DNA from 3 places in the Algimonas porphyrae genome. Region 2 is predicted to be linked to each of the others. Evidence: predicted binding sites of a transcription regulator. Region 2 holds the regulator's gene; each other region holds the start of a gene.
What was found. The regulator LexA, encoded in region 2, represses DNA repair genes until DNA is damaged. The targets are predictions, from matches to a motif close to ATGTTCCNCTTGTGTTCC.

Region 1 (10,731 bases), 1.3 Mb from region 2:
GCCGGAATGAATCGCCGCCACCTCATGCTCGGTGCGGGTGTGCTCGCCGCAAGCTATGCAGTCGCCAGTGCGGCCAAAACCGACGACAGCCCTGCGCTAGAGCCGATTGATCTGAGCGGTGTTTCGATCCTGATAACGGGGTGCTCTTCCGGTTTCGGACGCCTTGGCGCGGAGCATTATGCCCGACTTGGCGCCAAGGTCTTCGCCACCATGCGCAACCTGCCCAGACCCGAAGCGACGGAGCTGGAAACGCTCGCCGCCCGCGAAAACCTCGACATCAGCGTTCTCGAAATCGACATTACCAAACAGCATCAGGTTACGGCTGGCGTCGCAGCGGCTCTCGACGCAACAGGCGGTACGCTGGATGTTCTGATCAACAATGCGGGCATGGCTCTGTCCGGACCGATCGAGGCGCAAGACATGATCGCGACCCATCTGCTCTTCGATACGAATGTCTATGGTGCACAACGCATGATCCGGGCAGCCCTGCCAGCCATGCGCACACAGGGACACGGCCTGATTTTCAATGTGACGTCACAGCTGGGACGCGTGATTATACCCGGCATCGGGCAGTATTCGCCGACCAAATTCGCGCTTGAAGCCCTGAGCGAACAACTGGCTTATGAAGTCGCCTCACACGGCATCGAGGTCACCATCATTCAGCCTGGCGGCTATCCGACGGAGATCTGGGCCAAACAGGTGGACCCCTCAAAGGCCCTCAAATCCCGCCTGAGCGACGATGTGTTGCAGGCTTACCCGCGCATGACCGCAGGCATGGGCACCCAAAATAATGGCGGCGGAAACACCGATCCCATGGATATTCCACGAGCCATTGCGAAAACCATCGCACAGCCCGCAGGGTCCAGACCGCTTCGGATCGCGCTGCATCCGGTCGCCCGCCCGCAAGAGGCGATCAACACCGTTTCAGCTCAAGTGCAACGCGCCATGCTCGAGGACTCACCCTACGGACCGGCCGTCAAATCCGTCCTGGATTGAAGGCGCACACATTCAGACCGGTGATATAGGGTGATGGTGCGGGTGAGAGGACTTGAACCTCCACGCTCAATGAGCACCAGAACCTAAATCTGGCGTGTCTACCAATTCCACCACACCCGCACGGTCGTAGCGCGGGGCGCATATGACACGGATATGCGGCGCGTCAACGCTGTGGATCAGCTTTTGCGGGCGGTCATCGGGGCGCGGTTGAGCGCCCAGTAGCGCGCGATTAGGCCTGACAGGAAATTGGATACGGCGATCCCGATAAAGGCCCCGAACAGCCCACCCTGCCAGGCGCCGAGGGCAACCAGGGGCGCATAGAGAATGAGTGACCGGATGAAGGTGAAGATGAAGCCGTATTTCGGACGGCCCAGTGCATTGAAGCCCGCCGCGGTCACGAACACAAAGCCATAAGCGAAAATAGTGATCGGCACGATATAGAAATACGGCACGGCCATTTCGATCAGGGCCGGGTCGTTGGAGAAGAGACCGAGCATCGGCTTGGCGATCAGGGCGAGCACGACCGCCATCAATGTACTCCAGATGATGCAGATGCGGTAGGACACGCGGAACGCCTCCTCGACCCGGTCTGTCCGTCCGGCCCCGCCATTCTGCCCGGTCACGGACCCGATACAGGCGGACAAGGCATAAAGCAGGCCGACGCTGAGCAGCTCTAGGCGTGAGGCCAGGCTGAATGCCGCCAGACCGACTTCCGACGTCATGCGCGTCACGGCGACCGTGGCAAAGAACGTCCCAACTGGAACGATGATATTGGTGCCCATGGCCGGAACACCGACAGAGGCGATCGTGGCCCAGGCATGCCGTAAGGTCGCCAGACGGATGCCTTTGAAATCGATCGCCCGGCGTACGAACCGGACCAGATAGAGCCCGTAAATGGCGGCAACCGTATTGCCGATGACGGTCGCAAGCGCTGCCCCTGCCACTTCCATGCGCGGAAACGGGCCCAGACCGAAAATGAGGAACGGATCGATCACCATATTGAGAATGGCCCCCAGGATCATGATCGAAGACGGCAGCAACGCTTCGCCGTGGGCACGCAGCGTATTGTTGCACATGGACGCAATCGACACGATGACCAGCCCGGGCAAAGAGATGGCCAGATAGGACAGGGCCTGGCTCCGGACTTCGCCGCTCGCGCCCATCAGCCGGGTCACACTCGGCATGGTCAGGATCATCAGCGTGACCAGACCCGCCATGACGACCAGCGCGAACAGGATCGCCGCCGCACCGTGACGACGCGCCCTCTCGACCTCGCCTTCGCCGAGCGCGCGACTGATCGCACTCATCGTTCCGGCCCCCAGCCCGATATTTGCGCTATTGCCGATGAAAGTGAGCGGAAAGGCGATGCCCAGTGCGGCCAGCGCGATCGTCCCGGCTTGCGGATTCGTCTCCCCGCCCAGATTGCCGAGGAAGAAGCTATCGACCAGACCCGTGCTGATCAGAGCGATAACGGCGAGCGAGAACGGGCCGAGCATGCGCAAAATGTGCCCCTGGATCGATCCTTGGGTCAGGTCGATCTTGGCACCGGACGGTTTGACGCCCACCGCAGGGACCGATGCCGGATCCAGGGCTGAATCCAGAGTCGCATCCGGGGCCGGATGGCCGGGTTCACTATGCGTGGGGGAAGTCACGCTTCGCCATGCCCGGAAAGGTCCCGGCAGGGAAGCGCTTTCCTTGCGATCACATTTTTAAAATGCCGCAATCGGGCTGGCCGTGCTATAAGCGAAGCTGGCATCAGATTGGACCAAGGACCCGCAATGGATGAGATGGCCCCAGAGGCGACCAGAAAGGCAACTGGAGAGGCAAGCAGAGAAACCGTCGACATTATCGAACGGACGCCTTTGATGGGGTCCGACCACATCACCTCGCGCGAACAGCTGATCGGCATGCTGGGCGAAGCTGCCGAAGTCGAACACACGCTGATGTGTACCTATCTTTACGCGGCGTTCAGCCTGAAGACGGACGAGGCTGACGGTCTGACAGATACGCAGCGCGCGGCGGTCCGACGCTGGCGACGGTCGATCATCCGGGTTGCGGTCGAGGAAATGGGGCATCTGGCCATTGTCGCCAACCTGTCCGTCGCAATCGGCGGTCCGGCACATTTCAACCGTCTCAATTTTCCGATCGCGCCCGGTCCCTTGCCTGCTGCCATGTGCGTCCGCCTTGCCCCGTTCACGCAGGACACGCTGCAGCATTTCATCTTTCTGGAACGCCCGCTCGACAGTAACGAACCCGATGGTGAAAGCTTCGGCAAGGCCCGGGATTATCAGCGCGGCCCCCTGCAGCAGACGAAGCTCATGCCGGTCACCTATGATTACGAAACGGTCGGCGAGCTTTATGACACGATCATCCGCAGTTTTGAATCATTGCAGGTGCGCTATGGCGAAGGCCACCTTTTCGTCGGTGACCGGAGTCGGCAGATCGGACCGGAGATCAGCCCACTGCCGGGGCTGATGACAATCTGTCATCTGGATCACGCCCGCGAGGCGGTGAACACGATCAAGGAACAGGGCGAAGGGGCCGACGCCCATTCGGACAACAGCCATTTCGACCGGTTCTGCAAAATCCGCATGGAGTGGCAAGAACTTCTGGAAGCGGATCCGGATTTCGTCCCTGCCCGCCCCGTGGCCAACAATCCCGTTATGCGCAGACCACCCACACCTGATGGCAAGGTCTGGATCACGCATGATATCGGCGCCCGCGTGCTCGACTATGCCAATGCGCTCTATATCCAGCAATTGCGCCTGCTCAGTCAGGCTTTTGGCCGGCCGGGTGAAGCTTACGAAAAACAGGTGCTGATCAATGCCGCCACTGATCTGATGTACGCGATGACACCGGCGGCCGAAGCGTTGACGACCTATCCCTGTCATGACGGCGCGGACTGCAATGCGGGCATGACCTTCGCAATGGTCCGCGGGATGAGCCCCCTGCCCATCGGAACAGAGTGGCAGGTCCTGAATTGCCGCTTCACCGAATTGACTGATGAAGGTCCCAATCTGCGCGGGCTTCATCCCAAAGTCGACCGTTCGCTCGACATGCTGGAAGGGGTCGCCGCGACCTTTTCGCGCCATGTTGACATCATCTGTTCCGATCCCGACACGGAGTGTGACGCATGAACCAAACGACCCGAAAGACCGATATGGACGCCATCGTCAGTGACGACGCCGAGCGCGTCGAGGGCAAGGACGTCACGCTCTATTTCGACGGCAAGCGCTGCATCCATGCACGCTACTGCGTCACGGGGGCACCGGATACGTTCGTGGCCAATGTCGAGGGCGACTGGCTCTACCCCGACAGGTCGGACCCGGATCACCTACTGCATATTGCCAAGCAATGCCCGTCCGGCGCGATTCAGATCGTGCGCAAGGATGACGGGCTCGACGAACATCCGCCGCAGGTCAATACGGCGCGCATCTATGAGAACGGACCCTATGCTGTTCATGCCGAAATCATTCTGGACGGCAAGGCCGACGGGACGCGGCGAGTGCTGTGCCGCTGCGGGCTGAGCGCGAAAAAACCTTATTGTGACGGCAGCCACAAGGGCGACAAGGATGATCAGGACCCGTTCATCGCATCCGGCGAACCGGAGACTCGCGACATGACCATGATGGAAGAACGCGGCGGCCCCCTGCGGATCAATCCGCAAATGGACGGACCCCTCATGGTATCGGGTCCGGTGGAAATTCTGGCTGGAACCGGGCGCGGGATCGAACGCACCCAGACCTGCCGCCTCTGCCGTTGCGGCGCGTCGCAGAACAAACCCTTCTGTGACGGCTCCCACGCGCGGGTCGGCTTCAAGACAGACTAGGGTCAGCCCGGCCTGTGGGCCCGCTCCAGTGCGAGCAGCTTCTCTTTCCGGTCGAGCCCGCCGGCATAGCCGCCCAGTCCGCCGTCAGAGCCGATGACGCGGTGACAGGGAATGACGATCGCCAGACCATTGGCCCCATTGGCAGACGCCACGGCCCGGACCGCCTTGTCATTACCGATGCGCGCTGCCAGATCGGCATAGCTCCACGTTTCACCGTATGGAATGGTCTGTAAGGCGGCCCAGACGCCGGATTGGAAATCCGTTCCGGCGGTTTCGATGGGAACGGAAAATTCCGTGCGCCGACCCGCGAAATAGTCCGCCATTTGCTGCGCGACCCTGTCCGTCATATCCGTGCGCCCCGGCACGATCGGTCGACCGTGAATGCGGCGCAGCCGTTCGAACTGACGCGGCAGTTTCACCCGGTCCGTAAATTCGATGAGGTAGAGCGCTCGCGCATCCGTGACGACGATCATACGCCCTCCGCCCCGCTCTGGCGGCGTGTCGAGCCAGTCGACGAACAGCGGATCCGCCTGCCCTTTCGTCGGTGCCGATCCAAAGGTTTTCGCAAAGGCCGCCCGGAAGCCGGACGCGCTCTCGAACCCGGCATCCAGCTGCGCCTCGATTACGCTCTCGCCCCGGGCGATCGCCTGTGCTGCGCGCCCCAGGCGGCGCAACCGGGCATAGTCCGCCACACTCATTCCCAGCCGGCCCTTGAACTGACGGCGCGCCGTGCTGGGATCGATCCCGGCCTGACGCAAGGCCGCCTCCGTCACGCCGCCCTCTTCCTGGGCTTCGACCAGTTCGATGATCCGCCGCATCAGCATTGCCTCATCCCCCATGGGATGACAGCGTTTGCAAGCGCGATAACCAGCGCGGAGCGCCGCATCCGGACGGGCGAAAAATTCGCAATTCTCGAACTTCGGCGCGCGCGCCGGACATCCTGGGCGGCAGAAAATGCCGGTCGTCTTCACCCCAATCATCGCGTCGGCCAGCGGGGCCGGCAGCGGCGTCCGCGACAGGAAGGCATCATAGAGCTGGCGGTCGGTCAGAGCTTGCATGATCGCAGTCCTAGCATGTGCGAAATCTGCATGCCGCCGAAAATCGGGCATTGTTGTCAGACGCCCGAGCCTTTAGGCCGCGTGGATGACGACCTATCTGCACAAACACGACCTGCCCGACGATATCGATTTTGGCCGCGCCGTCGCCATCGACACGGAAACGCAAGGCCTGTCCCTTATTCGTGACAAGCTCTGCCTCGTTCAACTCTCGGCAGGCGATGGAAATGCCCATATCGTTCAGATGGACCGCGACGCCTATGACGCGCCCAATCTGATCGCGCTGCTGCAGAATGAAGACATCACCAAGATCTTTCATTTCGGTCGCTTCGACGTCGCCATCATGCAGCGTGATCTGGGCGTCGACACGCACAATATCTTCTGCACCAAGATCGCCTCGGGCCTGGTTCGCACCTATACGGACCGGCATGGTCTGAAGGATCTGACGCGCGAATTGCTGGGAGTCGATCTGTCCAAGCAGCAGCAGAGCAGCGACTGGGCTGCTGACGAGCTGACACAGGCGCAACTCGATTATGCGGCGTCCGACGTGCTCTATCTGCACCAGCTGCGGACAATCCTGACGGCCCGGCTGGTGCGCGAAGGTCGATTGGATGTCGCGCAGAGCTGCTTCGATTTCCTCAACACACGCTGCCGCCTCGACCTGATGGGCTGGGACGAAATCGATATTTTCAGCCATCGCATGCGCCGCGACTAGGCCGCTCCCGTCCATCACTGCTGACTCACGCGCCCACGTCCCACCGGGCATCTGGGCCGCGGCCATTATCCGTATCTCTCGCGTGAACGACACGAGCGCGGACCTTCCCCGCTGATGGGGAGTAGGAAACAAAACCATTTACAGCAGACAAGGTCCGCACGCCTGACAGACACACCCGGACCCGAAGCGCCGTGATTCCGCGGGCCTGCAATAGGCTCACCACGGACGGGGATAGACGGGTGCGGGACTTTCGGCCCCGGCCCACCGGCCCGCTCTTGACTGAAGGGCGCATGGAAGCAGGGGTGTAAAGCCTGCCATTATCCCACTCGTATCTCGCTTCAGCCTCATCATCGATCGCTTTGCCGGATGGAGCGGTGCGCGCCGTATGAACTCGCGCACGACCCAGCCTGCCAAACCCCCGCTCATACCAAGAGCCATACACTCTCTCGTGTCCGAAGCGGGTGAGGCTAAGAAAGCACGAAAAATGGCAGGCTGGGACCGGATTGGTGCAATTTGAGACAAGGCGTTGAAACAACGCCCGTCTTTGACGCTACAAGCGGGGATTGGTTTGTCCCATCCTGTCCGCTCAGGCCGACCCTCGTCTCACACTGTCCAACCATCGCAGCGGTTACGCAATCCCGGCCTGGAAGGCGTGGGTCTCCTCATTGCTGCAGAGCAGAAGCTCCATGGTGGCGTCGCAGCCCCCCGCCTGGCCTTTGAGCGCGGAGCGGCGACACCGGGCGCGGCGTTCCAGTTCGTCGAGATAGAGTTGGCCATAGCGCGCAATGATCGGATCGCCCGGATGGATCTTGGTCACGTGGCCGCAGCCATTGCAGATCATTTCGATCCGTTCGGGCGGACCGAGATCGGACAGTTGCAGGCGCGTCTTCCAGCTCATCGCGCATCCTCCCAGAAGTCTTCGGCCTCCGGCACGCGGGTAAAGGCGATCTTGCCGCCCGCGTTTCCGCCGGGTGGCGGCGTCCACGGACCCAGCGTCAGGAGGGACTTGTTGGCCGCCAGATTGACCTGATCGATGATCCGAGTCACCTGCTCCCACCGTTCCCGGTCCGGGTCTTGCGCAACCAGCAGGTCCAGCTGCCGCCCCTCATCCGATTCGAGCCCGGAAAAGCTGACCATGATATGGGCGATATTGACGAAGGGCAGTTTAGCTGTGCGTTGCGCCAGCCGCTGCCAGATCCCGTCCAGCGCCTTGAGGCAGGTCCGGTCGTCATGGGCGCCGTGCAGGTCGATCGTGTCGGCCCAGCGCATCGGATCCCGATCACCCGGTCGGCGCCGGATCTTCAGGCTGACATAGAGGCTGTTGGCCCGGAAGCGTTCCCGGCGCAGGCGCCGCGCCGCCTTGGTCAGCAGCATACGCGCGCAGCCATAAGGTTCGTCCAGACCGCGCCATGCCGCCGGCAGGACACGGCCATGGCCGATCATGGACCGCTGGGTTTTCGATGTGATGACTTCGTAACCCTGCATGGCCTGCCAGAAGCGTTCCCCGGCCACATTGCCCCAGATCCGGCGCAATTGTTTCGGCGAGGTCGCCAGCAGATCATTCATGTCGTGAATGCCTGCGATCTCCAGGCGGGTCAGCATGCCGGAGCCGATCCCGGGCAGGCCACCAAGCGGAATATGCGTCATCGCACCGGGCAGGTCCTCGGGCCGCCAGACAGTCGCGCCATCAGGCTTGTCCTCCTTGCAGGCGATCTTGGCGATATGAGCATTCGGACCAAAACCGATCGAGGCCGTCACGCTCGCCCCGATCCCTTCGGCCAGAGCCGTCTTGATCCGCGCCGCCGTACCGAGCGGATCGCGAATATGATCCGGCCCGAGACGGCAGGACAGTTCGTCGATGGACATGACCTTGTGGATCGGCAGGACCTGCTTGATCGCGGCCTGCGCATTGTGATGCATCTTGCGATAAAACCACGGGTCCTGCGCCACGAAGATCATATCCGGGCAGATTTCCAGCGCATCGCGCTGGCTCAGCACGCTACGCATGCCGGCCTTCTTCGCTTCGCGCGACGCCGCAATGACGCCGCCCGCCCCCATTCCGTCTGCATCGGAGCTAGGCGTAATACCGACGGGTCGCCCGCGCAGTTCCGGGCGGCGCTGCTGTTCGCAGCTCGCAAAGAAGCTGTCGAAATCCAGATAGAGATGTTCAATCGTTTCGGGCTTGCGCACGGAGTGTCGTCCTTGATCGTCCTGCCTTGACCATCGCCGGGCCCAATTCCGGTGATGCGGCCTGCGCTGATGCGCGACGTGTCTTAGAACATAAAGTGAACAGAATAAAAGCGGATTCTGACTCCGCATGTTGATAAGATGACTTGATGAGGGGACGCCGATGCAGGGATTGAACAACCAGATACGCGGATGGGTCGTGTTTGTCTGTGCGCTATGCATGACGGCCTGTGCTGGCGGGACGGACCGCGACCGGTTTCGCGCAGCCGCCCTCTATGCCTACGGTCCCTATCAATATGCGCTGAATATGGACCGGGTCATGCAACGCAATAGGGCCGCCGGGGTCGGGCTGAACGAGATGGCTTATCTGCGCGATCTGGCCGATCATCGCTCCCGCAGCGTGACCGCTCCCAACGCAGACACGATCTATGGGTCCGCCGTACTCGACCTGTCGGGCGGGCCGGTCAAACTGATCGTGCCGGAGGCGGGCGAGCGCTATGTGTCGGTCATGCTGATGGATATTTTCTCCGACGTGATCGCCACGGTCGGTACGGGCCGGAAGGCTGATGGGGACGCTGAGAAGACCACTGACATGACGGGTCGGTACTGGATCGTCGGACCGGACTGGACGGGCGATACGCCGCCCGGCATCACGCCGATCCGCGCGCCCGGCGCGGATGCCTGGCTGCTGGCCCGCGTTTTCGTCGCCGGGCCGGGCGATCTGGAAGATGCCCGCGCGGTTCAGTCCCGTATTGGGGTCAAACCGGTCGACCCTGCGCCCTTGTCCCCCTTCCCCGTGACACCCGATCCGGACGCCAGCGCGCGGAACGCGCTCGACCTCGTCAACACCCTGCTGGGACGATCCCCCGATCATGTGCATACGCAGCGGGCCGCCGCCTTCTCCGACATTGGCCTGCGCCCGGGCCAAAGGGATGTGTGGGACACGCTCGGCCCGGCGACGCAGCTGAAATGGCGCGCGGCCTTCGACCGCATGCCGGACGCGCTGGAGGCAGCGCTGCTGGCCCGCTCGGAGGCCAGCGGATGGCGTCCGGCACCAGACAATCTGAGCCGCTACGACACGGATGACGCGACGCGGGCCGCCGTCAGCCTGATCGGTTTCGGCGCAATGCAGGTGGAGGATGCGTCCTATTTTTCGTCGAACACGGACGCGCAGGGCCGCCGCCTGAGCGGGATGAATGATTATGTCATGACCCTGCAACCCGACGCGATTCCCGTCGATGGCTTCTGGTCGCTCAGCGTCTATGCGGTCGAGGCCGATGGGCGGCGCTTCTTCATCGACAATCCGATCAACCGTCATGCGGTGAACAGCGCCACGCCGGGCCTTGTTCTGGATGATGACGGACAGCTGCCCTTGCAGCTCAGCCCGGATCGGCCTGCCAGTGACGCCAACTGGCTGCCGACACCGGACGGAGATTTCGCGCTGATCTTCCGGACCTATCTCCCGCAGGCCCCGATCCTGTCCGGCGACTGGACGCCGCCGGATCTGATCCGCAGTCCGGCCAGTGCCACCCCTTGACGCGCCATGTCGATTTTCACCCTTACAAACCCCTCATTGACGCATAGTGCCACTACCCAAGGCGGGCCGACTTCCCTATAGGCGGGCGCGACATGGTCGATTTGTCTTTACAATCCCCTCTGCCCGCGCGGTCACATGCGGCGAGCGATGCGCTGGGCCTGTGGGAGCCCAAGCGGACGCTGACGCTGGAGGCCGCCCGCAAGCACACGCAACGCATCGCCTTTTTGCGTCAGGCTCTGATCGCCGCCTCGATCGCGCTGATGGGGCTGTTGGCCTTCTATTTTGCGACGCAGAGTTCGGACGTCGTGATTGCCGATGACCCGGACACGTCGGTTCGCATGATCAATCCGCGCTATAGTGGTCGCACGGGCGACGGACTGCCATTCTACCTGACATCGGAATCGGCCACGCG
Region 2 (10,731 bases):
GTGCGGACTGCACGCTCTACCCACAAGTCTCCATGGGTTACCCACCGCAGGACTTCAAACACGGCGGTGGCGGTCAAGTCGGCATCGAGATTGGTGAACGCTGTGTGTTTCGGGAAATGGTCAATATACATCCCGGAACGGATGTCGGAAAACCGGTCACACGCATCGGCAATGACGGCTATTTCATGGTCGGTTCGCACGTCGCGCACGAATGTCAGGTCGGCAACAATGTCACTCTGTCCAATTACGCGCAGCTTGGCGGAAACGTCCAGATTGGTCATTATGTAACGCTGGGCGGGGTCAGCGCGATCCACCAGCATACGCGCATTGGTGATCACGCCTTTGTCGCAGGCATGGCGCTCGTGACGAATGACGTTATTCCCTATGGTCTCGTCATGGGGAATGCCGCCCATCTTCAAGGCCTGAACGTCATTGGCTTGAAACGCCGGGGCTTCGACAGGACGCAAATTCACCGGATGCGCGCAGCCTACCGCCTTCTGTTTGCCTATGAAGGCACTTTTGCTGAGCGTATCGAGGATGCAGCCAAACTCTATGCCGAGGAGCCGTTGGTGATGGAGATTATCCAGTTCATCAAGGCTCAGAGCGGTCGTAACCTGACTTTGCCGGACATGCGGCGGTGAGTACGAAGTCGATCCCGCATGTTGGATTGATCGCTGGTGGCGGCGATTTGCCGGTTCATGTCGCACAGGCCGTGGCCGAAACTGACAGCATGTTGACGATCGTTGAAGTGGAGTCCGATTCACCGCCGGGACGGTTTACGGGGTCTCTTCGCATGCCTTTATCAAGCTTTGGCAAGCTCCTGAAACTCTTCACGAAATCAAAAGTAACTCATGTCTGTCTGGCAGGGACGGTTGGTCGTCCCGACTTCTCGACTTTTAAGCCTGATTTTGCGGCCATGCGCTATCTGCCCGGCACACTGAATGCAGCTCGGCAAGGCGACGATGTGTTATTGCGGCATGTGATGGGCATCTTCGAGCAGAAAGGCTTTGAAATTATTGCGCCGCAAGCGCTTTGCGCGCGATTATTGCTAGCTGATGGCCCCCTCGGCACGCTGACAATGTCAGAAGGTCATCGTGCCGATGCGCAGCGTGCCATGGAAGTCGCGGAACTGATTGGACGTTCCGATATCGGGCAGGGCGCTGTCGTCGTGGACGGCGTCGTTCTGGCGGTCGAAGCCCAGGAAGGTACGGACGCGATGCTGGAACGTGTTGCCGGTCTACCTGCCGCACTCAGGGGAACTGCGTCGGATCGCCAGGGCGTGCTGGCCAAGCGGCTGAAGCCAGGTCAGGATCAGCGCGTGGATCTGCCGACATTGGGGCCACGGACCGTCGAGCTTGCCGCCATAGCCGGGCTGGCAGGGATCATCGCTGATGCGGGCGAGGCCTTTGTCATCGACAGGGTTCAGACGGCCGCATTGGCCGACAAGTTCGGCCTGTTTGTCATTGGATTGCCGAAGCGTCCGGTTCGTGATCTCGACTGATCTTCTCATCGTTTCGGCAGAGCCGTCTGGAGATGCATTGAGCGCAGGCCTCATTCAGGCGCTCAGACAGCATTCCCCTGAATGTTCCATCGCGATTATCGGAGGCGAGGCCGTCGAAACGAGCGGTCAGAAGAGCCTCATGCGTGTCGAGGAACTCGCAATTCTGGGGTTTGTAGAGGGGCTTACAGCCTACCCGTTTGTTCTGAAAAAGGTTCAGGAAGCCGTTGCGATCATCATGGCCGAAGATCCGCGTGCGGTCGTTCTGATCGATAGTTGGGGTCTGATGGTTCGGATTGCCAAAGCCCTTAAGAAACAAGGGTACAAAGGCAAGATCATCAAATATGTCGCGCCACAAGTCTGGGCAATGCGATCCGGACGCGCCAAAGTTCTCGCACGCTATATCGACCATCTCTTGTCGACGCAGCCGATGGATGCCCCCTATTTCGATGCGGTTGGTCTGCCGCAGAGCTTTGTCGGCAATCCGGTTCTGGATACGGACTATGGTAGCGGCGACGCGCAAGCCATGAGGGCTGATCTGGGCATCGCGCCGGAAGAGACCGTTATCGGCCTGTTCCCCGGCAGCCGTCCGTCAGAAATTGAAAGGGTTGCCCCCGCCATTCTGGCTGCGGATGATGTCTTGCAGTCGTTGACCGGGGGGCACCGCTCCATTTGTATCGTTGCGGACAATATCCGTACTGAAATCGACGAATTGCTGAAAGGCAGTCAGATCATGGCCGTCGGACAGAACCGCTTGCTGGATGTACTGCCCGCTCTCAGTGGTGCCATTGCCTGTTCCGGCACGATTACGACACAACTGGCGGCTGCAGGTGTGCCGACTGTCGTGATGTACAGACTGTCGCCTCTAACCCATGCGATTGCGAAACGCCTGATGAAGCCCGATCACATCTCGCTCGTCAATATTGCAGCCGGGGAAACCCTGATGCCGGAATATATACAGGACGCCGTCGATGGCCCTGAACCTGCGAAGGCGCTTTTCGACATGATCAGGACTGATGAGCAGCGAGTAGAAATCGCGAAGCGACTGATCCAGCAAACGCGCGAGATGGGTGCTGGAGGAGAGAACGCGTCCGACAAGGCCGCACGCGCCGTTCTTGATCTACTGGTTTAGCGGTTGTCGAGCGAAACGTAATCGCGTTCCGTCGGTCCGGTATAGAGCTGCCGTGGCCGACCGATACGCTGGCTCGGATCTTCCAACATCTCGTTCCACTGACTGATCCAGCCTGTCGTCCGAGCCAGGGCGAAAAGAACGGTGAACATGTCGGTCGGGAAACCGAGAGCGGATAGAACGATACCGGAATAGAAATCGACATTCGGGTAAAGACCGCGCTGGACGAAATAGTCCTCATTCGTCGCGATCTTTTCCAATTCCATAGCGACTTCGAGCACAGGGTTCGTAATGCCGAGCTCTCCGAGAACCTCGTGCGTCGTCTTGCGCATGACGTTGGCCCGCGGGTCCGTGGCTTTATAGACACGGTGACCAAAGCCCATCAGGCGGAACGGGTCGGACTTGTCCTTGGCCCGGGCAATATATTCGGGGATGCGGTCGACCGAGCCGATTTCGCGCAACATGTTGAGCGCTGCTTCATTCGCGCCGCCATGGCTGGGGCCCCACAGGCAGGCAATACCGGCGGCGATGCAGGCATAGGGGTTGGCACCCGAAGATCCAGCCAAGCGCACCGTCGATGTCGACGCGTTCTGTTCGTGGTCGGCATGAAGAATGAAAATCTTGTCCATCGCGGATTCGATGACCGGATTGACATGATAAGGTTCAGCCGGAACGGCAAAACACATGCGCAGGAAATTGCCAGCATAGGACAGGCTGTTGTCTGGATACATGTGCGGCTGTCCGACCCGGTATTTGTAGCAGCGGGCTGCGAGTGTCGGAATCTTCGCGATGATGCGGTGAATGGCGACGTTGCGGGCTTCATCTTCCGTCGTGTGTTGATCGTCATGATAGAAACCGGACAGGGCACCGACCGTCCCAGTCAGCATGGCCATCGGATGAGAATCTCGTCGGAAGCCATTGAAAAAGCTTTCGACCTTGTCGTGCAGCATCGTGTGATTGGTGATCGTCGCCGTGAATGAATCGAATTGTTTCTTGTTCGGCAACTCGCCATTCACGAGCAGATAGGCGACTTCCAGGAACGTGGATTTTTCGGCGAGCTGCTCGATCGGATAGCCGCGATAGAGAAGCTGACCTTTTCCGCCATCGATGAAGGTGATCTGGGATTCGGTCGAACAGGTCGATGTGTAACCGGGATCGAACGTAAAATGACCGGTTTGTTTGGACAGGTTGCGCACATCGATGGCAGGTTGACCCATCGTTCCGGATAGAACGGCAAATTCGGCAGGATCACCGCCATTGACGCTGATCGTTGATGTTCCGACTTGTTTGACTTTGTTTTCCATAGCTCTCTTCAATTCAGCCCATCAGGGGCATTGCATCCTCAATTCGGCCCAAGGTTTCGTCACGCCCCAAAAGCGCCAGAACCTCGTGTAAATCCGGTGACGGCGACCCGGCTGTCAGTGCAGCCCGAATGGGCGCTCCGATCTTGCCGAAACCGATATTTTGCTCGCTGACGAAATCGGTCAGGGCCGTATGTAAGACGTCAGACGTCCACGTCTCATCTTCTAAGGATTCCAGTCTGGATGTCAAAGCGCGCGCCAACGTCGCAGTTCCTTCCCGTCGCAGTGATTTCGCTGTCTTACCGGTGATTTCGAGTGGTCTACGGGTAAAAAGATAGGCTGCGTTGTCGGCCAGTTCGATCAAGGTCTTGGATCGGGGGCGCAAAGTCGGGAGTGCTTTCTCGATACGCTCGAGAACAGGCGTGGTGAGAGGGGCTTCCGCACGTACTGCCAGGAAGGGCCTTGCCGCGTCCAAGAGTGCCGGTGCGGGCATTTCGGCAATATGTTGCGCGTTGATGAAAGCCATCTTGTCGAAATCCAGCCGGGCGGGCGCCGAATTGATTCCATCGAGGCCGAATACCTCACTAATGGCCCGATCATTCAGGAAGATTTCACTGTCGCCATGGGCCCATCCCAATTTAACGAGATAGTTTCTAAGGCCGGATGGCAGATAGCCCATTTCCCGATAGGCTTCGATGCCTAACGCGCCGTGGCGTTTGGAGAGTTTCTTGCCGTCGGGGCCATGAATAAGCGGCACATGCGCCCAGCTCGGCGCGTCCCACTGCAAGGCATCATAGAGTTGCTGCTGTCGGCCGGCATTGATCAGGTGATCATCGCCCCGAATGACGTGCGTGATGCCCATATCATGATCATCCACGACGACCGAGAGCATATAGGTCGGGGTGCCGTCTGAGCGCAGTAGAACCAGATCGTCAAAGGTCCGGTTGTCCCATTTCACCTGTCCTTGGACGGCGTCTTCGATGATCGTGACGCCATCAGGCACTTTGAACCGCACAACGTAATCGCCACTGCCCTCGTCGCCATCGCGATAGGGTGAGCGGAAGGCCGCGCCAATTTCGCGGGCCGTGTCACGCAGTGACTGGACGTCATCGTCGCACAGATAGCAGCGATAGGCTGCGCCGGATTTGATCAGCGCCTCTGCTGCCTCGACATGTTGGTCTTGCTGCTGGCTTTGATAGATTATGGGACCATCGTGATGCACGCCAAGCCAGTCAAGACCATCGATAATGGCTTGGGTCGCTGCATCGGTTGAGCGCTCGCGGTCCGTATCTTCGATCCGGAGACACATTTCGCCGCCAACATGGTCTGCAAAATACCGATTGAACAAAGCTGTCCGTGCACCGCCAATATGCAAAAAACCCGTCGGCGAAGGCGCAAATCGGGTGCGGACGGGTCGGGTCATGTCGAGGGCGTCTCTTGCGATCTAGAGCAGGGTGCGCTCTATGCAAGAACATGGAGGCGTTTGAAAGCCAATTCCGGTCGCGCCTGCAGTTTCCGGCTGCGTTTATAGACATGGCGAAAACGGTTCTGCCCGCGCAAATCGGTTTCGAACTGGCGGTTATGTCTATGGCCATTGGCATCGGCCTCTATTTCGCTTGGCCGACGGAGCCTTCCCTCTGGGTTATCGGTCTCGTTCTGGGTCTGAGTCTGGCCTTGTTGCGCTTTATTCCCGACCTGTTTGCCGGACTGATATTGTGCTTTGTTTTTATGTGCGCTGGCCTCGCCTGGTCCGTCCTTCATACCGCACAATCCGACACAAATCCGCTCCTCGACGAAAGGCGCTACACGGTCACCGGTTGGGTGTCCGACATCGAACAGCAGGGCGGTCGCTCCCGTCTCCGGATCGAATTGACGGCGATTGATCCGGTGCCGGATACGGGAATGCCCTCCGCAGTGCGGATCAGGGGTGGCCGTGTGCTGCAATCGCTTGATGTCGGCGAGCATATTGCCATCGAGGCCGTTCTGGGTCCCCTGCCAGGACCCGCCGTGCCAAATGGCTACGACCCGGCGAGACGGGCTTTTTTCGACGGCCTGGCTGGATCAGGCTTTGCGATATCCGACCCGCAGAGGCTCACGGAGGACATGTCAGTCAGGGCCCGACTGCAACGGCTCATTCACGCCACGCGCCACACGATCGCCAATCACGTCATGACGCGCGCGCCGGATCGAACCGCCGGAGTTCAGGTTGCTCTGTTGACGGGGATTCGCCATCATATTCCGGACGACCAGACGGATAGTCTTCGCGCGTCCGGATTGGCGCATATTCTAGCCATATCCGGGCTTCATATGGGTCTGGTCGCGTTCGGTGTTTTCGTCACCATCTCGCTGGCTCTGGCCGCGATCGAGCCCTTTTCTCGCGGGCGGGATGTCCGGAAGATTGCCGCTTTCATCGCGATCATCGCGTCTACGCTTTATCTGGGACTGTCAGGCGCATCGGTTGCAACGCAACGTGCCTATATCATGGTCAGTGTGGCATTTACGGCGATCCTGCTCGATCGACGTGCGATCAGTATCCGTTCCGTCGCTGTGGCCGCCTTTCTGACATTGCTACTGCGACCAGAAGCGTTGACCAGCGTCGGTTTTCAGATGTCATTTGCCGCTGTGGCTGCCATGGTTGTTATCTTCAGAGCTTGGGACCGGTGGCGGCCACACCATCGCAGCGAATCCTTTCGGGATAGGATCAAACGGTTTTATGGATCTCTGTTTGGTACCAGCCTGATTGCGGGCTTCGCGACAGGCGGTTTCGCACTCCTGCATTTCGGCCGGTTCGCCAATTATGGCCTACTTGCCAATATGGCGGCGATGAGCGTGTTTCCGCTCGTCATGGCACTCGGCATCATATCGCTCATCCTGATGCCGCTCGGGCTTGACGGGTTGCCGCTCTGGCTGATGGGAATGTTGATCGAGATGATGCTGCGCGTGTCTGACTGGGTCAGCGGGCTTCCCGGCGCTGTCGGTACTGTGAAGGCCAGCGCGCCTCTGACCATTGCAACCTACGGGCTGGGGTTTGCGCTCGCCTGTTTTGCAACGCGGCGGGCCGTAATCATCGGGTGTGGCGTCATGGCCATTTCGCTCTGTCTTTGGGTCATGGCTCCGCGCGCCGATATGCGTATCAGCAAAAGCGGGCGCGTCAGCCTGATCGACGAAACGCTCGCGGTGACAAGCTCGGCCCGGGCTGACCGTTATGGACGGGAGCAGTTCGCACGAGCTTCGGGTGAACCCGAACTGTCCTGGCGTAACTACCATGATGACTTTGCCAATTGCGATGCGTTGGCTTGTCGTTTCACGCACAAGGATCACGTCGTCACGATCGTCGAGGCCCCTTCAGAAGTGCCTGACGCCTGTCGAGACAGTGATCTGGTAGTGCTGGTCGATCGAGACGCGGGTCCGGTGGCGAGGCGCGGATGCCAAGCTATGCTGATTGATCAGCGCGTCTTGTCACGAACCGGCGGCGTTCATCTGATCATGAAGGAGACGCTCACCCTTGTGCCGATCATCCATCCCAACCGTCGGAACAGACCGTGGGGAAAGGGGCGTAGACGCTGAGTTAGCAGACGGTTTAGTTGTAATTGCGGACGAGGCCAACAAGGACACCCTGAACCTCGACACGGTCAGGTCCATAGCTGCGCGTCGGATAATCCGGATTTTCCGCAATCAGTTCGACTACACCGTCGCGTTTATAGATCCGCTTCAAAGTCGCTTCGTCCTGATCGACCAATGCGACTACGATTTCGTTATTCCGGGCCGTATTGGTTTTGCGAACGACGACGACATCGCCGTCCATGATGCCTGCGCCGGTCATGGATTCGCCTTCGATCTCAAGCGCGTAATGGTCGCCATTACCTAGCATTGAGGGCGGCACGCTCATGAGATTATGGGAGTCCTCGATTGCTGCAATCGGTAAGCCTGCCGCAATCTTTCCGACAAACGGAATTTCGTAGCTATCATTGGCAGCAACGGGCGCAAGCGGCTCATCCTTTTGCAGCCCTTGCGGCAGTTTGATCACTTCCAGTGCACGAGCTTTGTTGGGGAGACGCCGCACGAAGCCGCGTTCCTCCAGAGCCGTAATCAGCCTGTGTATTCCCGATTTCGACGCCAGACCGAGTGCATCTTTCATTTCATCATAGGAAGGTGGCACACCGACCGCGCGAATACGGGTATCGATGAGGAGCAGAAGATCTTTCTGTTTCTGGGTCAGCATGACGGAGTCCTTGAACAAACAGGCAACATTGCACTCTGTTCTACACTTGTTCCGATTCTGTCAAGGAAAGGTTTATGCGCCTCTTAATCGACGGGTCGCCAATTCGACATCGGTTTGCCGCATCAGACTTTCTCCAATCAGGAAGGCTTGCGCGCCTGCGGATGTGAGCTGGTCGATGTCATATTCCGTGAAAATACCGCTCTCCGCGACCAAGAGGGCTGTGTCGGGCGCATGCCCGGCAACCCGGCCAAAAGTTGAAAGACTTGTTTCGAATGTACGTAAATCGCGGTTGTTGACCCCGATAAGCGTCGCCCCGAGCGCAACGGCCCGTTCCATTTCAGCCGCATCATGGGTCTCGACCAACGCATCCATGCCGAGTGCTTCGGCTTCTGCCATGATTGAAGCCGAGGTCCTGTCATCCGTCATCGCAAGAATGACGAGAATGGCGTCCGCACCCATCGCACGCGATTCCCGGACCTGTTCGGTTCCGATCATGAAATCCTTACGCAAAAGAGGGAGGTCAGATATGTTCCGGACCTGCCTGAAAATATCGGCGCTACCCTGAAATCCCGGAGCGTCCGTCAGAACCGAGAGGCATGTCGCGCCGCCCCGTTCATATGCGCCTGCAATTGAAACAGGATCGAAATCATCCCGGATCACCCCTTTGCTGGGCGAGGCTTTTTTGACTTCACAGATCAAAGCCGGAGCAGCTGCAGCTTGCAAGGCTGTCTTGAACCCTCTGGGTCGTGGTGCCAAGTCGATGGCCCGGTCGATGGCGTCCAGATCAAGCGCTCTCACTTCGTCGATCTTGTAAGCTGCGATGCGTGCCAGAATGTCGGGAACATCGCTCATCGGTTCGTTTCCACCACAAGCTCAGCCAGAATGCGGCGTGCGTGAAAGCTGTCGATCGCTGAGCGGGCCATATCCATGCCGCTGACGACATCGCCCGCCAAACCGGCAATCATCAGGGCTGCCCCAGCGTTCAAGATAACGATGTCGCGGTAATCGCTGGCGTTGCCATCCAGAAGGTCGGTCAGTGACGCCGCGTTTTCAGAAGGATGTCCGCCACGCAAGCTGCCCAGCGTTGCTAGCTCTAAACCGTAGCTCTGAGGCGAAATCGTGAAATCAGCGATGCGTCCGTCTTTCACTTCCGTGACATAGGTGGGGCCGGTTGTTGTGATTTCGTCGAGTCCGTCGCTGCCATGGACGACCCAGAGATGTTCAGCGCCCAGATCCCGCAGGGCTTCAGCCATTGGACGTCGCCACCTATCATCGCAGACGCCGAGCAGCATTCGCTGCGCGCCCGCCGGGTTGCTCATCGGGCCGAGCATGTTGAACAAGGTTCTGATTCCAAGCGCTTTCCGGGCAGGGCCGACGTGACGCATGGCCGGGTGATGGTTCGGCGCGAAGAGGAAACCGAGGCCGACAGACTGAATGATATCAGCCGTGCGATGAGGTGTGACATCCAGATTGACACCCAGTTCCGACAGTGTGTCAGCCGTTCCTGTCAGTGAGGAGGCCGCGCGATTGCCATGTTTGGCGACTTTTGCGCCGGCCGCTGCGCAGACAATGGCCGTCGCGGTAGAGATGGATAAGGTATGCAGCCCCGTTCCGCCGGTGCCGACAATGTCGATGATGTCCGCATCGATCTCCACGGGTTTCATATTGGCGCGCATGACCTCCGTTCCAATCCGGACTTCGCGCGCGCCGAGCCCGATCATTTCGAGACCCAGCAGCAATGCAGCAATTTGTTCGGATTGCGCGTCACCAGCCAAGATGGAGGTCAGTGCGTCTCGCAGCTGGTCTTCGCTCGGTCGCACATTCCGGCTCAGTCCTTTGAGGATGTCGGTGTCGAAACTCATACGGCTTGGTGTAAACCAGCAATACGCAGGAAATTGGCAATCAACGCATGACCATTCTCTGATGCAATGCTCTCAGGGTGGAATTGTAGTCCGTGAATAGGCCGGGTCGCGTGATGAAGCCCCATAATTTCCCCGTCATCCGTCCAGCCATTCACACGCAGCTCTCCGGGCAGGCTTTTCCGTTCGACGGCAAGGCTATGATAACGGGTGGCTTCGAACGGACTGTCGAGACCGTCAAACAGGCCGATTCCATTGTGAAAGACGGGGGATGTCTTGCCGTGCATGATCTCCTTGGCCCGTACGACGTGGCCGCCAAAGGCCTGCCCCATGGCCTGCATACCAAGACAGATGCCAAGCAGAGGAAGCGTGTCGGGAGCCCTACGGATCAGATCCAGACAGATGCCGGCATCGTCTGGTGTGCAAGGACCCGGCGACAGCAGGATCGCCGCAGCGCCGGCGTCCAGGGCCTGGTCGACCGTCAGTTCGTCGTTGCGTACGACCTCGGTCGTCGCGCCCAGCTCCTGCGCGTAATGGACGAGATTGAAGGTAAAGCTGTCGTAATTGTCGATAACCAGCAGCATCAGCTGTCGGTACGGTCTTTCAGCCACGCTTCCAGCCAGTGAATGTTATAATCGCCCGACTGGAATTCCGGATCTTCGATGAGGGCCTCATGCAAGGCTTTGTTGGTCGTTATGCCGGACACGACCATCTCGCCCAGT
Region 3 (10,731 bases), 920 kb from region 2:
CGGCAGACGACGAGACCGCAGACTGTGATGGGACGCCCGTCCGGGTAGTCGCGAAGATGTTGGGTCTGAATGCGGTTGCCGAGCTGTTTATCTAGCAGCTCGACCGGATGCGTCCGGAGCGTCAGACGCTTAGAGACGTAGTCGGAATAGACCTGCTGCGCTTCTGTCAGGATCGCAAGCGCAACCTCGCCGCTCGGCAGGCCTTCCCCGAACTCCGAGAAGAGCGGCAGCGGGCCGCCGCGCGGCAGGGCCTTGACCTGCCAGAGCGCTTCGCGGCGATTGAGGCCGTAGCAGGCAAACGCATCCGCTTGCGCCAACTTATTAAGGGCGCGGTAGGACAGGCCCGCCCGACGCCAAATGGCATCGACCGAGTGATAGCCATTGCCCCGGCAGGCTGTGAGCCACTTGGCTTCCTCCTCTGGCAGACCTTTGATCTGGCGAAGACCGAGCCGGACGGCGAGCTTGCCATTGCCGTCCGGCTCCAGCGTGCAGTCCCAGAAGCTCGCCTCCACGCAGGGCGGACGCACGTCCACATCGTGCCGCTGCATGTCCTGCACGATCTGGGCGGGCGCGTAGAACCCCATCGGCTGACTGTTGAGCAAGGCGCAGCCGAACACTTCCGGATGGTGACACTTCAGATAGCAGGACACGTATACGATCAGCGCGAAGCTGGCGGCATGAGACTGCGGAAAGCCGTAGCCGGAGAAGCCTTCCAGCTGGCGGAAGACCCGTTCCGCGAAGTCGCGCTCATAGCTATTGTCGAGACAGCCCTGGATAAAGCGATCCTTGTGGATCTGGATGCGTCCCGGTCCCGATGAGGAGGCCAAGCTTCGGCGCAAGTGGTCGGCTTCGCTCGCCGAGAAGCCGGCCGCAATGGACGCGATCTCCATGGCCTGTTCCTGGAAGAGCGGAATACCAAGCGTTTTCTCCAACGCTGGCCGGAGGGCTTCGCTCGCATACTTCACCGGTTCTTCGCCCCGTCTGCGCTTGAGATAGGGATGGACCATATCGCCCTGGATCGGGCCGGGCCGTATGATGGCGACTTCGATGATGAGGTCATAAAAGGTGCGCGGTCGCATCCTGGGCAGGAACTGCATCTGCGCGCGGCTTTCGATCTGAAAAACTCCCAGCGTATCGGCCACGCAGATCATGTCGTAGGTGGCCGGATCCTCCTGCGGCACGTTCGACATATCGAGATCGATGCCCTTCCATTGCCGCAGCAGTTCGAACCCCTTGCGGACGCAGGTCAGCATGCCGAGCGAGAGGACATCGATCTTCATCATGCCCATCACGTCGATATCGTTCTTGTCCCATTCGATGATGGTCCGGTCCTCCATCGCCGCGTTTTCGATGGGGCAGAGCTCGTCCAGCCGGCCGTTCGTGATGACGAGTCCGCCCGTGTGCTGGGAGAGGTGCCGCGGAAAGCCGATCAGCTCGTTGGCAAGCTTGAGCGTCAGCGCGATGCGGCGCGCCTCCGGGTTCAGCCCCGCATAGGCCGCGCGCTCCGGTGTCAGACCACCGTCGCGCCACCCCCAGATCTTGGACGAGAAGGCGCGGATACTGTCTTCTGAAAGACCCAGCGCTTTGCCGACTTCACCCAAAGCCGAGCGAGACCGGTAATGGCGCACGGTCGAGCAGATCGCCGCGCGGTGACGGCCAAACTTGCCGAACACATACTGATAGACCTCCTCGCGCCGCTCATGCTCGAAGTCGACATCGATGTCGGGCGGCTCGCCGCGCACATCAGAGATGAACCGCTCGAAGACCATGTTGATGAGGTCGGGGCTGGCATGGGTGATGCCGAGCGCAAAACAGACCACGGAGTTGGCGGCCGAGCCCCGCCCCTGGCAGAGGATGCCGTCCCCGCTGGCATAGCCGACAATGTCCTGGACGGTCAGGAAGTAGGGTGCGTAGCCAAGCTTGGCGACGAGCGCGAGTTCCTTCTCGACCACGGCCCGCAACTTGAGCGGCACCCCGCCCGGATAGCGCCCACGCAACCCCTCTTCGGTCAGTTGGCGGAGCCGCGTGTCCGGATCGATGCCGTTCAGCACTTCGTCCGGATATTGGTACTCCAGCTCGTCCAGTCGGAAGGTGCAGGCGTCCGCGATACGCAGCGTGTTGAGCAGGGCATCGGGATAGTCCGCGAACAGTTGCCGCATCTCCAGCTCGGAGCGCAGGCGGCGTTCGCCGTTCAGCAGCGCGTGCTGGCCGAGTTGATCGACGGTCCGCTTCAGCCGGATGGCGGTGAGCGTATCGGCCAGAAGACGGCGATTGCCTCGGTGCATCAGCACATTGCCCAGCGCAACGAGCGGCACGGACTTGATTGCCGCCAACTCGGCGACAATGCGGAAGCGGTCCTCGTCCCAGCCGTCATAATAGGGCGAGACACCCAGATAAAAATCAGCCCCAAAGGCCCTGACCAAATCATCGATCCAGTTCTGTGACCGCACAGGGTCTTTCAGAATGACAACGGTCTCAGAAAGTCCACTTAGGACATCGGCCATCTCGAGCTGGCAGTCGCCTTTCTCAGCCCGCCGCTTACCGACGGTCAGCAAGCGCGCGAGTTTGGCATAGCCGGAGCGGGTTTTGGAGTAAGCTAACATCTCCGCCCCGCAACCTGTCACAATCCGCGAGCCGACGCGGAAGTCGAGACCGACGTCCCTTGCGGCCGAGTAGGCCCGGACGATGCCGGAGAGCGAGTTGCGGTCGGCAACTCCGATCGCGCGCAGGCCGATCTCGTGGGCGCGCTCGACCAGCTCCGCCGGATGGCTCGCGCCCGTCAGAAAGGTGAAGTTGGTCGTGATGTCGAGCTCGACATAGCTCATCAGGCGAGAAGCAGAGAAAGGCGGGGCTCGCGCAGGAACTCGCCGCAGACATAGCAGCCATCATCCGGGTGCCGAGGAAAGACCATCAGCCAAAAGAGCCGGCCGCATTCCGTCCGAGCCCGCCAATAGTCTCGCACGCGCGCTTCGAACTTGGAGTGCGGGTCGTCCCAATTGACCGGGCTGATCCGTTCCGGGCCTTTGACCTTCACGACGCGGTAGCTGTCCCGTCGCCAGGTGAAAGCGTAGGGTGCGCGTCCCGGCTGGTCGACGCGCACCCGCTCGGGCGCAAACGCGATCTCGGGGCGGGGATAGGTTGTCAGGTCCGTGGGCGGTGTCCAGTCGAGCGCATCGACGGCTGGGGCGAACATCATCTCGCGCTCCGGCGTATGGCCCGGTCCGGGGCGCGGCGTGTGCAGCCGATCGAAGCCGATCCGGTTGCCGAGCGTGGTCAGCGTCTGGTCGACGGCCTCCTGCTGCGCCTGGGCGGCATTGCCTGCCTCGATCTGGTGCGGGTTGAAGAGGCAAGTATCTAGCGCGAGCAGCCGCATCCAGTCCGCGCCGAACTCGATCTTGAGCTGATCCAGTGGCCGTGCGAACTGGCGCAGGATCGGCGTAACCGTCCGGGTCGGACTGGCAAAGCCGACGGACAGATGATGGTCGCCCGTATCGACGCAGCGGACCGTCAGCCGGAAGCCCCGAGCCGTGTAACCCTTGTCGCAAAGCTTCTGGCAAACGCGCTCGGCCAACCGTTCCAGAATGCCGGTCACGTCTTCAAGGCGGCCGATGGGCTCAGGCAGCGTCATGTTGGCGGCGAAGGTCGGGACGACAGCGCTGGGAACGACCGCGTCGTGGGTATGGCCGCGCAACTCATCCAGCGCGCTCGTCAGATGGACGGAAAAGCGCCGGGCCAGCTCGGCGGACTTGAACCGCCGCAACTCGCCGATCGTGGTGACGCCAAGTCGGCGCAGGTCAGTCTCGATAGATGTCTTCAGATCCAAGGCGGCAACGGGCAAGCCATCAACCTGGGCATGCTCACGGTCGGGATCCGTTATGGTGATCGTTGACGTACCATGCCGCGCGAACCCCCGCGCCGCCCGGAGCGTGTTGGCGATACCAATCCGGGTCACGACTGTCAGGTCTTCCGTCTCCCTCAGAATAAGTTCGGCCATCTGCTGCTCGCCTTCGAACAAATGCGCGCAGCCAGTGACGTCAAGGAGAAGTCCGTCAGGCGGATCGAGCGCGATACGCGGCGAGTAACGATCCGCCCAGATATGGAGCGCGCCTAGAAGCCGAGACTCACGCATGTCGTCCTGCGGCTCTGTCAGCAGGTCAGGACAGACGACATAAGCGTCCGCGACCGTGGCGCCCGGTTGCACTCGGGCTTTGCGTGCAAGATCATTGGCGCAGACAACCCGCTCCACATTGCCGGTCTTGCGCGTCACGGCAAACGGTCCCCAGACACGTGGATCCTCGCGCCGCCGCCACCGATCAAGCGGCAGCTCCGGAAACCAGAGAGCGAGGGTGCGTCGTGAAACGGATGGGCGCATGGATGGGTGGGTTTTCCAGAGAAGGGCAAAGATCGGGCGGATGGACGAGATGTTCGGGCGGGTCGCCCCGCACGGACCAGGCGCGCGGGCGTCCGCGCTTGTTGCGGGTCAGGCTCCACACCCAGTCGTACTCGGACCCCTCTTCACTCTCGCAATGCCATCGGGTCTGGCAGGCCGAGGACTGAGCGTGGCGTCGGATAAGAACGAGGCCGATCCCGCCGCCGACTTGTGCGGCGATCTGCAGGCGTCGGCTCTCGGACAGGTCCGGTCCCTTGTCGATGTCGATGATGACCGCACCCGCCCCGCGGCAGCGCAAAGCTTGTTCGGCCGCCCAGAGGGTCTCGTCGCGATTGGCGGTCTCGACGAGAATGAGGTGCGCCGGGTCGCCATAGGGGCGAAGGCCCCGGGCGCGGAGGGACCGAGACCGGCCCCCGATCGCGACCCAGAAGATCCGTCCCGTTGACTTTGCAATGACGGCGAGGGCCAAGGATGTGCGAAGAGACCCCGTCACTTCATGGACACGGGCAGCGGCGATCGGCGCGGCGGAATCCAGCCGGATGCTGTCTTCATTGGCCGGGAAGTCCTGTCCGGAAACGAGGCCAATCTGTGATCTTATGTCCTGCAGGGTTGACATAAGTTCGTGCTTTGTTCTCATTGAGGTGATCTAGTCAACAGAATAAGGAATAAAGTCCTATAAAGGTGTGAGTAGTTTTGGTCGTAAACCGAAACACAGAGGACTTTAGCTTCGGAGGTGAGATTTCGATCGCAACCTCGGGGATAAACTCGTCATTAAGTCGCGGAAGTCGGCCCTCAGAGAACTATATATGGTGAGCTGACCCCTGTAGGTGATCCACCCGCTAAGTTAGAGCTTGGCGGTTATGGTCGCCCTGTTGGGCGGACCGGAACGCAGTGTAGGGGAGCCCAACAGGGCGAGGCAAGACTGTTTTCGGCGCCGGTGGTTGATAGCCCAGCGAGCTGTGTGGTCTGACGGTGTTGTAGTGCTGCCGCCAGCGTTCGATCAGGATCTGTGCCTCCTTCAGGCTGTAGAAGATTTCTCCGTTCAGGAGTTCATCTCTCAGCTTCCCATTGAAGCTTTCATTATATCCGTTTTCCCAGGGTGACCCGGGTTCAATGTAGAGTGTCTTCACGCCTATACGGCCCAACCAGTCTCTGACAGCCTGAGCCGTGAACTCACTGCCATTGTCGGATCGGATGTGTCCCGGTGGACCCCTCTGAGTGAACAGATCAGTCAGCACAGCCAGAACGTCGTCGTGCTTCAGACTGCGCTGAACGTGGATCGCGAGGCATTCTCGCGTGTGCTCGTCGATTACGGTTAGCATCCGGAAGGCTGTGCCATCGTGGGTCCGATCCGCGACGAAGTCGTACGACCAGACATGGTCCTTGTACTGAGGCCTGAGCCGGATACAGGAGCCATCGTTAAACCATAAACGCCCACGCTTAGGCTGTTTCTGTGGAACTTTAAGCCCTTCACGTCGCCAGATGCGTGCCACCCGCTTCGTATTCACCGTCCAGCCTTCACGGCGCAGCAGCGCCGTGATCCGGCGATAGCCATACCGGCCATACTGCTCTGCCAAGCGGATAATGTCCGCGGTGAGCGCTGCCTCATCCTCTCTTGGGCGAGGCAGCTTTCTTTGAGTGGAGCGGTGCTGGCCAAGAACCTTACAGGCCCGGCGCTCAGAGACTTTGAGCGCTGCCTGCACATGATCCACGGCCAGCCGACGACGTGAAGGGCTTAATACTTTCCCTCAACAGCCTCCTTGAGAATCATCGCATCGAGTGTGAGATCTGAGACCGCCTTCCTCAGCCGCATGTTCTCCTTCTCCAATGCTTTTAATCGACGCGCCTGATCGACCTTCAGACCCCCATACTCGCGTCGCCATCGATAGTAGGTCTGCTCCGCAATGCCGAGCGATCGACAGATCGCCTTGGTCTCCTCGCCTGCCGCGAGCCGGACATCGGCCTCACGCAGCTTTGCGATGATCTGTTCAGGTGTGTAGCGTTTCCTCGCCATATCGTGCTCCTTCAAGCGCAAAATAGCCAAAAACTCTAACTCTCAAAATGAACCACTTTTTGGGGGGCAGGCCATACCGCTGCTGGCGTGTCGTGTACTGGTAGGTCCATGTCCGGCCATTGGCCGTGACTGAACTTATCGGCTCGTCGATGCCGGGATAGGCCAGCGTGATCTCCCGCCCATCATTGCTATGGATACGGCTCAGGCGATTATGGCTATCATAGACATATCTCACCCAGTTGCCGTGCACGTCGGTCACTTCGGTCGCCGCTATGATGGAGCGATATCGTGCCTGATCCGGCTCGTAATAATTGGACAGGATATCGTCCTGTGTCCGCCGCTCGTAGAAGCGATCGAACCGATAGGTGAACCCATCCGGCGATTTCGCCAGAAACCCTTCGCCGCCGCCCGAAATGTTGGACAGGCAGGAAATCTTGAAGTTGCTACGCGTGACAAATTTGTCGCTGGATGTGTAGGGACCGAAGTTTCCTGTCAGCCCGGATCGCAAAACCTTTTCAACGCCATATTCCGGCGTCTGGATTTCCATGCCTTGCGTATATTCATGCGGCTGGTACGTTTTGGATGTGTAGGGAAGACCTGTATTGGCATCGGTCTGTCCCGGACCCAAATTGTAGTTCAGCTGTATAGGTTGAAACGGATTAGTTCCCGAACAGCGATTGAGGATCCTGAAATTTGTTCCCGGCGCAGTCGTCGCGACAATGCGCGGTGCCATGATTTCCCAGTCACCGAAACTCGCACTCTGGCCTTGGTCATAGAGAATACCGCGCGTCAGCCGTCGCTTGATCGACACTGACAACGCGTTATTGCCTGGAATGTCCACATCCGTATGCTCGAAAGTGACCGAGCCGCTGTTGAAATCCAGCATGTCCCCCATCAGATCATGGCCGAGCACGCCAAGCTCATGATCATCTGACACATGTTTCTGCCATTCGATGTTGGGTTCAACATCGAAATCAGCTGCTTGCTGGGAACCAAAAGAGGACGAGGCTGTTGAACTCGGCGTGTACGCAGGCGAAATGCCGGGAAGCGATAATTGGGCTGACGCGACGCCATGGGACATGGACAGCGTAGCGAAAAGACTAGCTGAAAATCTTCTAAACCAGGCGGAGCGAAGCTTGGACGGGCTTATCGAACTGCAGACCGACTCACGAGACGCGATGAGATTCATGTTATCCCCGGCGTTGCCATTAGCACGGCGTTAATGCTCGCGGGATTCGTCGCGCAACACCACCGACAGTTCGCGAGTTTCTTTCTATGGAAATTTTATAAACTATAGGTTTTAACTGATGAGGTGGACAATCACGGCCCTCTGAGGACGCCCCGCATTAAACCGAGATAGCAAATTAACAGTGCAGGGAGACAGGAAAGCAAAAATGCGGAAAAGCAGCCCAAGTAGCGCAAGGTGTGATAAGTCCACAATTCGAACATTTGGCAGGTTAAGGACAGGCCGCGCCAAGCGCGAAACCAAAGACTCGAGACAACAATAATGTTATCAGTGCTTTGAAGAAATGACTGGCGCACCTGACAGGATTCGAACCTGTGACCTCTGCCTTCGGAGGGCAGCGCTCTATCCAGCTGAGCTACAGGTGCCAGTTTGCGCGCTATAACGGGGCGGGTGCGGCCCGGCTAGGGGGTTTCGGCACGTAGACGTGAGAGAAGCGGAACAAAGATGTCCGTCCAATCGTCTTCAGTGACAATGCCCGTATGTTTGTAGCGGATGCGGCCCTGCGTATCGATGACGAAGGTCTCCGGCGCGCCCGTCACGCCCAGATCGATAATCAGGCGGGAATCCTCCAGAAATACGATCCGGTCATAGGGGTCGCCATGACGTTCGAGCCAGTCTCGTGCCTTTTCGCGCGTATCGCGCCAGTTCAGCCCGATCATATTGAAGTCGGGATCCTGCGATAATTCCATGAATAGCGGATGCTCGGCCAGACAGGCCACACACCAAGATCCGAACACGTTGATAAGCGCCACCTCCCCCAGAAGATCGTCACGCGAAATCGGCTCACCGCTCAATGTCTGCGCCTGGAACTCCGGCAAGGGACGGTCAATCAGCTCAGATGGCAATTCCGACGGGTCGCGCGTCAAGCCGATGGCAAAAAAGACTGCCAGACCAATGAAGAGGCCTAATGGGACCAGACCCTTGAGTAATCGGGATTTGCGTAGCTGTGACACGCGATCGAATTAGGCGATTTTCTGCGGGCTGCAACCATCTTTACCCACGCGATACCCCAGAGCTGCCCGGGCGCTGCCATACGCAGTTGCAAGGCTCTCTCCTGCCCGTCGAATGAACCGCAAGACTTGCCGCGCGCGCTCCGTGCTTTATGAAGCGCGACATGAACTGGCTCACCAAGCTTACGCCGCCCGGCGTCAAATCCATCTTCACCAAGCGCGACACGCCGGATAATCTCTGGATGAAATGTCCCAAGAGCGGTGAGATGATCTTCACGGCCGATCTGCCCGGCTTGTTGCATGTCACACCGGCCGGACATCACATGCGGATCGGACCGGAACTGCGTTTCGGCTATACGTTCGACGACGAAAAATATGAGACCTATCCGACGCCCTCCGTCGTGATGGATCCGTTGAAGTTCAAGGACGATCAGAAATATACCGATCGGCTGAAGAAAAGCCGCGCCAAGACCGGGTCGGACGACGCTATGAGTATCGGCGTCGGCAAGATTCACGGAGTCGAAGCTGTCGCGCTGGTCCAGAATTTCGCTTTCATGGGCGGATCGCTCGGCATGGCGGCGGGGGAAGGCTTCATCGCCGCAGCCGACATTGCGCTGGAAAAGCGTCTGCCGCTGATCGCGTTTACGGCTGCGGGCGGTGCGCGCATGCAGGAAGGAGCCCTGTCGCTGATGCAGATGCCGCGCACGACGATCGCCGTGCAGCGCCTGCGCGAGGCCGGCATGCCTTACATTGTGGTTCTGTGCGACCCAACAACCGGCGGCGTAACGGCCAGCTATGCCATGCTCGGTGATGTCCATCTGGCCGAACCGGGTGCCATGATCGGCTTTGCCGGACCGCGCGTGATCGAAGAGACGATCCGGGAGAAACTGCCCGCCGGATTCCAGCGCGCCGAATATCTCGAAGAAAAGGGCATGGTCGACAAGGTCGTGCCACGTTCGGAACTGCGGGCCGTACTGGCGCAAATTCTGGCCGTGCTGATGCAGACCAGCCATGCGCCGATCGAAAACAGCCCCGACGTGGTGTCACACACAGAGACGGCGTGAGCCCGCTCGACCGGGCCCTGGACGAGTTTCGGCGCCTTCATCCCCGCAAGATCGATCTGGGCCTGTCCCGTATCGAAACCGTGCTGGAGCGTCTGGACCGCCCGCAGGACAAGTTGCCGACCAGCGTTCATATCGCCGGCACCAACGGCAAGGGTTCGACGGTCGCCTTCCTGCGCGCCATGCTGGAAGCGTCTGGCGCGCGTGTTCATGTCTACACTTCCCCCCATCTCGTGCGGTTCAATGAACGGATCGTGCTGGCGGGTCAGGAGATCGACGATGCGTCTCTGATTGACGTGCTGCACCGTGTCCGGGACGCCAATGACGGCGCGCCGCTATCTTTTTTCGAAGCGACGACCGCCGCCGCCTTCCTTGCCTTCGCGGAAACCCCGGCTGACTATGCCATCATCGAAGTGGGACTGGGCGGACGGTTCGACGCGACCAACGTCTTTACGCCTGCAGTCTGCGCCATCACCCCGATCGATTATGATCACGCAGAATTTCTGGGCCGTGACATTGCCGGGATCGCGCGGGAAAAAGCCGGCATCATGAAACCCGGCAGACCCGTTCTCTCGGCCCCGCAGCGCGAACAGGTCATGGCGGTTCTGAACGTTGCCGCCAAACGCGTCGGCGCGCCTCTCATCGCTTGGGGGCAAGACTTCCGCGCCTATCCGGAGAATGGACGGCTCGTCTTCGAAACTGAGACGGAGTTGATGGACTTGCCGCCACCAGCGCTGGCCGGCGGACATCAGGTCATGAATGCGGGTCTGGCGATCGCCGTGGCGCGCACACTGGGACTGGCGAGGGACGCCGTCGCAGACGGGTTAAGACAGGCCGTCTGGCCTGCCCGTATGCAGCGTATGGGCGCTGGGCCGCTGATCGATATGGCGCATGAATCTGGCGCGGATGTATGGCTGGATGGCGGACACAATCCGCATGCCGCCCGCGCTCTCTCGACGCATATGGCGTCGCTGGAAGGCCAATCGGCACGGCCGCTTATTCTGATCATGGGCATTCTGGCTAATAAGAATGCAGGCGAATTTCTGGACTTCTTTCAGGGACTGGCTGCC

Region 1: the regulator LexA is predicted to act here: its motif matches at 8,871-8,888, upstream of AB6B39_RS03880 (Y-family DNA polymerase).
Region 3: the regulator LexA is predicted to act here: its motif matches at 5,007-5,024, upstream of AB6B39_RS05630 (ImuA family protein).

The regions. Positions count from the first base shown of each region.
Region 1 covers NZ_CP163424.1:773,332-784,062, reverse strand. The annotation lists gene AB6B39_RS03920 (SDR family oxidoreductase) at 1-996, shown strand, start outside; tRNA gene AB6B39_RS03915 (tRNA-Leu) at 1,031-1,116, opposite strand; gene AB6B39_RS03910 (MATE family efflux transporter) at 1,173-2,648, opposite strand; gene AB6B39_RS03905 (ferritin-like domain-containing protein) at 2,775-4,133, shown strand; gene AB6B39_RS03900 (CDGSH iron-sulfur domain-containing protein) at 4,130-4,825, shown strand; gene AB6B39_RS03895 (bifunctional transcriptional activator/DNA repair enzyme AdaA) at 4,828-5,883, opposite strand; gene AB6B39_RS03890 (ribonuclease D) at 5,969-6,595, shown strand; gene AB6B39_RS03885 (hypothetical protein) at 7,224-7,493, opposite strand; gene AB6B39_RS03880 (Y-family DNA polymerase) at 7,490-8,785, opposite strand; gene AB6B39_RS03875 (DUF1254 domain-containing protein) at 8,946-10,319, shown strand; gene lptC (LPS export ABC transporter periplasmic protein LptC) at 10,412-10,731, shown strand, end outside.
Region 2 covers NZ_CP163424.1:2,072,158-2,082,888, reverse strand. The annotation lists gene lpxA (acyl-ACP--UDP-N-acetylglucosamine O-acyltransferase) at 1-641, shown strand, start outside; gene AB6B39_RS10175 (LpxI family protein) at 638-1,501, shown strand; gene lpxB (lipid-A-disaccharide synthase) at 1,488-2,630, shown strand; gene AB6B39_RS10165 (citrate synthase) at 2,627-3,931, opposite strand; gene gltX (glutamate--tRNA ligase) at 3,945-5,351, opposite strand; gene AB6B39_RS10155 (ComEC/Rec2 family competence protein) at 5,462-7,495, shown strand; gene lexA (transcriptional repressor LexA) at 7,509-8,150, opposite strand; gene trpC (indole-3-glycerol phosphate synthase TrpC) at 8,223-9,002, opposite strand; gene trpD (anthranilate phosphoribosyltransferase) at 8,999-10,012, opposite strand; gene AB6B39_RS10135 (anthranilate synthase component II) at 10,009-10,593, opposite strand; gene accC (acetyl-CoA carboxylase biotin carboxylase subunit) at 10,593-10,731, opposite strand, start outside.
Region 3 covers NZ_CP163424.1:1,150,275-1,161,005, reverse strand. The annotation lists gene AB6B39_RS05640 (error-prone DNA polymerase) at 1-2,825, opposite strand, end outside; gene AB6B39_RS05635 (hypothetical protein) at 2,825-4,372, opposite strand; gene AB6B39_RS05630 (ImuA family protein) at 4,314-5,006, opposite strand; one part of gene AB6B39_RS05625 (IS3 family transposase) at 5,230-6,140, opposite strand; one part of gene AB6B39_RS05625 (IS3 family transposase) at 6,140-6,404, opposite strand; gene AB6B39_RS05620 (hypothetical protein) at 6,379-7,341, opposite strand; tRNA gene AB6B39_RS05615 (tRNA-Arg) at 7,939-8,015, opposite strand; gene AB6B39_RS05610 (DsbE family thiol:disulfide interchange protein) at 8,052-8,603, opposite strand; gene AB6B39_RS05605 (acetyl-CoA carboxylase carboxyltransferase subunit beta) at 8,753-9,664, shown strand; gene AB6B39_RS05600 (bifunctional folylpolyglutamate synthase/dihydrofolate synthase) at 9,661-10,731, shown strand, end outside.